2 linked regions of the Kineosporia succinea genome follow. The protein of the gene in region 1 interacts with the protein of each later gene in a pairwise test. Links are inferred from orthologs where the notes say so. Each region holds a gene or a part of one and is shown in the gene's direction. Other genes may lie near its edges. The genes, in order: rpe and eno.

Region 1 (3,236 bases):
GTTCTCGTCGACGTCCCGTGCACCGGCCTGGGCGCGCTGCGGCGCCGCCCGGAGTCGCGCTGGCGGCGCAGCCCTTCCGACCTGACCTCGCTGGCCCCGCTGCAGCGGGCCCTGCTGGAGTCGGCGCTCGCGGCGGTGCGGCCCGGCGGTGTGGTCGCCTACGCCACCTGCTCACCGCACCCGGCCGAGACCCGCCTGGTGGTCGACGACGTGCTGCGCGGCCGCGACGATGTGGAGCGCCTCGACACCCCGGCGGTGCTGCGCGACCTGATCGGCTCGCGACGTCTGCCCGGCTCCGACGACCTGGTGCTGGGCGACGGGCCGTCCGTGCAGCTGTGGACCCACCTGCACGGCACCGACTCGATGTTCCTGTCGCTGCTGCGGCGCAACGCATGACGGGCCGCAACGCATGACGGACGGCACGACCGGGGGCCCGGTGCGCCGGGTCGTCACCGGCCCCGACGTGTACGACCCCACGTCCATCTCCCAGGCGGTGGGCGTGGGCGACCTGGTCTTCGTGTCGGGGCAGGTCGGGGTCGACGCGAACGGCCTCACCGTGGCCGGTGACTTCGCCGGCCAGGCGCGTCAGGCCTTCCGCAACCTCGAGCGGGTGCTGACGGCTGCCGGCACCGGCCTCGACCACGTGGCCAAGGTGACGATCCTGGTCACGGTGCCGCCGCCGATGGACGACGTGGTCGCCCTGCGCCGGGAGTTCTTCTCCCGGCCGTACCCGGCGGACACGATCGCGCAGGTGGTCTCGCTGGCCCAGCCGGACTGGCTGATCGAGATCGAGGCGATCGCGGTGCGCCCGGGCGGGTCCGCGCCGGACTGACCGGACTGACCCGGATCAGCGTGGTGGTACCTCGCCGTCCAGGCCGAAGCTGATGATGCGCCGCGGGTGGATCCGGATGAGCTCACCCGTGGTGCCGTCGTCCAGCGTCACCCCGCGCAGGGCCTCGGCGGTGCCCCGGATCTCGACCATCCGCACCCGCCACGGCTTCACCGAGGCGATGTCGTCGACGACGAACGAGACCGCCGGGTTCTTCTCGACGTTGCGGAACTTGCGGGACTCACCGAGGTTCCAGCCCCGGATGTCGATCGTGCCCAGCTCGGCGTTGTGGGTGAATCCCACCGGGCTGTTCTGCGGCGCGTTCCTCGGGTCGACGGTGGCCAGGCGGCCCAGGGTCTGGGTGGCGAGGTAGGCCAGGATCGGCGGCGTCAGCTCGTCGTGGCCGGTCTCGGGGCGAGTCGTCATGAGCCGATCCTCGGAGATGAACCTCACTTGAGGTCAAGACCCGCCGGCCGCGGGGCGCCCCAGGTCCGCACTAGGCTCTGCGACGTGGGCATCCAGATCTCTCCCAGCATCCTGAACTCCGACTTCTCCCGGATCGGCCACGAACTCGAGCGCATCTCGAGCGCCGACTGGGCGCACGTCGACGTGATGGACAACCACTTCGTCCCGAACCTCACGCTCGGCCTGCCGGTCGTCGAGTCGATCCTCAAGGTGTCGCCGGTGCCGGTGGACTGCCACCTGATGATCGAGGACCCGGACCGCTGGGCCCCGGCCTTCGCCGAGGCGGGCGCGAAGAGCGTCACCTTCCACGCCGAGGCCGCCGCCGCGCCGATCCGCCTGGCCCGTGAGCTGCGCAAGCAGGACGCCCGCGCCGGTCTGGCCCTGAAGCCCACCACCGCGGTCGAGCCCTACCTCGAGCTGCTGCCCGAGATCGACATGCTGCTGATCATGACCGTGGAGCCGGGCTTCGGCGGCCAGTCGTTCCTGGAGTCGATGCTCCCGAAGATCCGCCGCACCCGTCAGGCCGTGAAGGACTCCGGGCTGGACGTGTGGATCCAGGTCGACGGCGGGGTTTCGGTGAAGACCATCGAGCGCTGCGCCGAGGCCGGGGCCGACGTGTTCGTGGCCGGTTCCGCCGTCTACGGTGCGCAGGACGCGGCCGCGAGCATCGCCGAACTGCGCGAGCTGGCCGCCCAGGCCTGCTGAACGCGACCGCTTCGTCCCGCTAAAGGGGAGTTCGGCGTCCCCCATTTGCAGTGAACTCCCGCCCTGCCGTTCCCGGGAACAGATGTGAATGGCACACTGTTGGCCAGTTCGGCAGCCCGCGACGCGGGAGGCCGGACGAAAAGAGCAGTGCGTGCTCCGGGGTCGGTGAAATTCCGAGCCGGCGGTGACAGTCCGCGACCCGCACAGGCCTTCGGGCCGGTGCGGTTGACCTGGTGGAACTCCAGGACCGACGGTTAAAGTCCGGATGGGAGGCAGCACGCGGTGTTCGCGGAGGAGAACTCTCTGTCCGTGACGCCGAAACACGACGCTCGCGAGGCCCTTCGGGCCCGTGAGGTCTCCCGTCGTGATCCCCCGGAGCCCGCGTGACGCGCGTGGCCAGGGAGGATCACAGATGTTCACCGGAATCGTCGAAGAGCTGGGCCAGGTCGTCGAACTGGTGCCCGGGGCGGACTCCGCCCGGGTGACCGTTCGCGGGCCCCTCGTCACCTCCGACGCCGTCAAGGGCGCCTCGATCGCCGTCAACGGCGTCTGTCTGACCGTGGTCGAGCAGACCGGTGACACCTTCACGGCCGACGTCATGGCCGAGACGCTCCGGCGGACCTCGCTGCGCACCGCCACACCCGGCGCCCCCGTCAACCTGGAGCGCCCGTTGCAGGCCGACGGCCGGTTCGGTGGTCACGTCGTGCAGGGCCACGTCGACGGCACCGGCACCGTCGTCGAGCGCGTCCCCGGCGACCACTGGGAGCTCGTGCGTGTCGAGGTGCCCGCCGAACTGGCCCGTTACGTGGTCGCGAAGGGCTCGATCACCCTCGACGGCGTCTCCCTGACCGTCGCCGAGCTCACCGACGGCCCGACCGTCGTCACCGTCTCCCTCATCCCTGAGACCCTCGCCCGCACCACCCTCGGGCACCGCGCGGTCGGCGACCCGGTGAACATCGAGGTGGACGTGCTGGCCAAGTACGTGGAGCGGCTCGCAGCCGCTCCCGCGATCACGGAAGAGACGGTGGCCCCGCGATGAGCGGCGACCTGCAGGTGCACGACGACGTGACGTACCCCGACATCGCGCTCGACCCGGTGGAGAAGGCGGTCGAGGCACTGCGTTCGGGCCTGCCGGTGCTGGTGGTGGACGACGCCGACCGTGAGAACGAGGGCGACGTCATCCTCTCCGCGGTGCACGCCTCGCCGGAGTGGGTGGGCTGGACCATCCGGCACACCT
Region 2 (3,235 bases), 1.5 Mb from region 1 along the record:
GCGCATCAGTGGCCGCCCGATGTCGGAGACCCTGGTGCGCGAGGTGCTCGACGAGGCCGCCGCGTCCGCCCCGGTGACCGATGCCACCGTGCGCCCGCTCTGCGAGGAGGCCCTGGTCCTGCTGGCCGACCGGGTGCGCGAACTCGACCTGGTCACCGTTCCGCCCACCCCGGTGCGGGTGATCGGGATGCCGCCGTCGCGGGCCGGGATCTCGGTGGCCTACTGCGACCCGCCCGGCCCGCTCGAGCCGGGGGCCGCGCAGGGGCTCCTGCCCACCTTCTTCGCGGTGGCCACGGAACTCGGCGACGAAGACCTGCGCCGTGAGTACAACGGCCACATGCTGCGCAACCTCGCGGTGCACGAAGGGTTTCCGGGGCACGCGCTGCAGCTGGCGCACGGCAACCGTTACCGCGGCTCGACGCCGGTGCGCAGCGCGATCCGCAGCGGCACGTTCATCGAGGGCTGGGCGGTGTACGCCGAGGAGCTGATGGCGTCGTTCGGGCTCGGCGCGGGCCGGGCCGAGGACGATGTCTGGCTGCGCCTGATGACCCTGAAGATGGCCCTGCGCAGTGCGATCAACGCGGTGCTGGACGTGCGGGTGCACGCCCACGGGATGACCCGCGACGAGGCGATGCGGCTGATGACGGCCCGGGGGCACCAGGAAGAGGGCGAGGCCGCGGGCAAGTGGCGCCGGGCGCTGCTCACCTCGACCCAGCTGTCCACCTACTACGTCGGGCACCGCGAGATCCGCGATCTGGCCGGGCGGGTGCACGCCGAGAACCCGGAGTGGTCGAAACGGCAGGTGCACGACGAACTGCTGGCCCACGGGGCCCCGCCGCCGCGTCACCTGCGTGCCCTGCTCGGCCTCGAGTGAGCATTCGCAGGACCTTTGGCCCCCGGACACCTGCCCCCAGGTGAGGGGAGGGCGTCAGGCCTGACGATAAGGTCGGTAACGCAGTTCTTCCACAGTCGTAACGGTCGGCTATTCGGTCTGACGAGCAGGAGCGCGAAACATGGCAACCATCGAGGCCGTCGGAGCCCGGGAAATCCTGGACTCGCGGGGCAACCCCACCGTCGAGGTCGAGGTGGCGCTGGACGACGGCACCATCGCGCGGGCCGCGGTTCCGTCCGGCGCCTCCACGGGCGCCTTCGAGGCGGTCGAGCGCCGTGACGGTGACAAGAAGCGCTACCTGGGCAAGGGCGTCGAGAACGCGGTCAACGCCGTGCTCGACCAGATCCAGCCCGCGCTGCTCGGCTTCGAGGCCAGCGACCAGCGCATGGTCGACCAGGCGATGCTCGACCTGGACGGCACCGACAACAAGGCCAACCTGGGTGCGAACGCCATCCTCGGCGCCTCTCTCGCCGTGGCCAAGGCCGCGGCCGAGTCGGCCGAGCTGCCGCTGTTCCGCTACCTCGGTGGCCCGAACGCCCACATCCTCCCGGTGCCGATGATGAACATCGTCAACGGTGGCGCCCACGCCGACAGCGGCGTGGACGTGCAGGAGTTCATGATCGCCCCGTTCGGCGCGCCCTCCTTCAAGGAGGCCCTGCGCATGGGCGCCGAGGTCTACCACTCGCTCAAGTCGGTGCTGAAGGCCCAGGGCCTCTCGACCGGTCTGGGTGACGAGGGTGGCTTCGCCCCGAGCGTCGCCGGCACCAAGGAGGCCCTGGAGCTCATCGCCACGGCCATCGACAAGGCCGGCTACGTGCTGGGCACCGACCTGGGCCTGGCGCTCGACGTCGCCGCCACCGAGTTCCACAGCGAGGGCGTGTACTCGTTCGAGGGCGCCAAGCGCTCCTCGGCCGAGATGATCGAGTTCTACACCAGCCTGGTCAACGACTACCCGCTGGTCTCCATCGAGGACCCGCTGGACGAGAGCGACTGGCAGGGCTGGACCGACCTCACCACCGCGGTCGGCTCCAAGGTGCAGATCGTCGGCGACGACCTGTTCGTCACCAACCCGGCGCGTCTGCAGCAGGGCATCGAGACCGGCGCCGCGAACGCGCTGCTGGTCAAGGTCAACCAGATCGGCACCCTGACCGAGACGTTCGACGCCGTGGCCCTGGCCCACCGCAGCGGCTACCGCGCCATGATGAGCCACCGCTCGGGCGAGACCGAGGACACCACGATCGCCGACCTGGCCGTCGCGGTCGACTGCGGTCAGATCAAGACCGGTGCCCCGGCCCGTTCCGACCGGGTGGCGAAGTACAACCAGCTGCTGCGCATCGAGGAAGAGCTCGACGACGCCGCGGTGTACGCCGGCGCCGGCGCGTTCCCCCGGTTCAACCACCGATGAGCCCTCGCCGTCCGCCCGCACCCGGCTCCGGTGGGATCCCCGATCCCGCCGGAGGGCCACGTGCCCCCCGGGCGCGGGCGGGCGGCTCCGGTGCGTCAGCCGGTTCGGCCCGGCAGCCCGGTTCGCCCCGGCAGCCCGGTTCGCCCCGGCAGCCCGGTTCGGCCCGGCAGCCGGGTTCGGCCGGGTCGCCGGGTTCGGCCCGTAAGGCTGCTGCTCCCCGCGCGGGACAGCCGCTGAAGGCCTCTTCGAAGAAGCCGGTGAAGAAGCCCGCGACGACCGCCGAGAAGGTCGTTGCGGCCAAGAAGAGGCAGGCCGCGGCCGTCCGCGCCCTGCACACCCCGCCGAAGAAGCGCGCGGTCGCCCGCACCACCGCCTCCCGCTCCGGCGGGCTGCGGCCCACGAGCACCCGCCCGGGTTCGGCCCGGCCGCGGTCGGGCTCGACCGGCCGTGGCTCCCGCGGCCGCGGGTTCGCCCTCGGAACCGGCCGCCCGATCTGGGTTCTCGGTGCCGTGATGGCGGCCCTCGCGCTGCTCACCCTGCCCTACTTCCAGAAGTGGCTGGTGCAGCGCGCGGAGATCGAGTCGATGCGTTCCGAGGTCACCCAGGCCCAGAACGACGTCGAGTCCCTGAAGAAGCAGCAGGAACGCTGGAAGGACGACGACTACGTGCGAGCCCAGGCCCGGGCCCGGCTGGACTACGTGATGCCCGGTGAGATCGGTTACGCGGTCCCCGGTGCCACGCCCACGCCGCAGGCCGACCCGAGCAGCACCGGCGCCGCCGACGTGCCCGCGGGCAACCAGTCCTGGTTCTCCAGCGTCTGGGTGTCCGCCCAGGCCGCCGGTTCCCAGGGTGAGGCCCAGGCCACCACCGAGGTGCCGTGAGCGCCGCCGAAGCCCAGCGCGATCCGGGTCCCAGCCCGGCCACCGCTGAAGACCTCG

The links.
Region 2: the proteins of rpe (region 1) and eno interact in binary tests that used the Escherichia coli proteins (3 or more experiments, as listed by UniProt). The link is inferred for Kineosporia succinea from one-to-one orthologs.

The regions. Positions count from the first base shown.
Region 1 is NZ_JAUSQZ010000001.1:11,659-14,894, reverse strand. What follows is about bases 245-3,169. They hold rpe (ribulose-phosphate 3-epimerase), read left to right. Parts: upstream 245-1,339; coding sequence 1,340-1,999; downstream 2,000-3,169. Other genes in these bases: J2S57_RS00070 (bifunctional 3,4-dihydroxy-2-butanone-4-phosphate synthase/GTP cyclohydrolase II), read left to right, coding at 3,035-3,169; J2S57_RS00075 (riboflavin synthase), read left to right, coding at 2,412-3,038; J2S57_RS00085 (PPOX class F420-dependent oxidoreductase), read right to left, coding at 848-1,255; J2S57_RS00090 (RidA family protein), read left to right, coding at 410-832; J2S57_RS00095 (RsmB/NOP family class I SAM-dependent RNA methyltransferase), read left to right, coding at 245-396. In the rest of the region: more of J2S57_RS00095, read left to right, coding at 1-244; more of J2S57_RS00070, read left to right, coding at 3,170-3,236. UniProt on the Escherichia coli protein: Catalyzes the reversible epimerization of D-ribulose 5-phosphate to D-xylulose 5-phosphate.
Region 2 is NZ_JAUSQZ010000001.1:1,508,282-1,511,516, reverse strand. Bases 232-3,155 are described here. They hold eno (phosphopyruvate hydratase), read left to right. Parts: upstream 232-1,013; coding sequence 1,014-2,297; downstream 2,298-3,155. Other genes in these bases: J2S57_RS06745 (FtsB family cell division protein), read left to right, coding at 2,555-3,155; J2S57_RS06755 (DUF885 domain-containing protein), read left to right, coding at 232-874. Also shown: more of J2S57_RS06755, read left to right, coding at 1-231; more of J2S57_RS06745, read left to right, coding at 3,156-3,178. UniProt on the Escherichia coli protein: Catalyzes the reversible conversion of 2-phosphoglycerate (2-PG) into phosphoenolpyruvate (PEP). It is essential for the degradation of carbohydrates via glycolysis.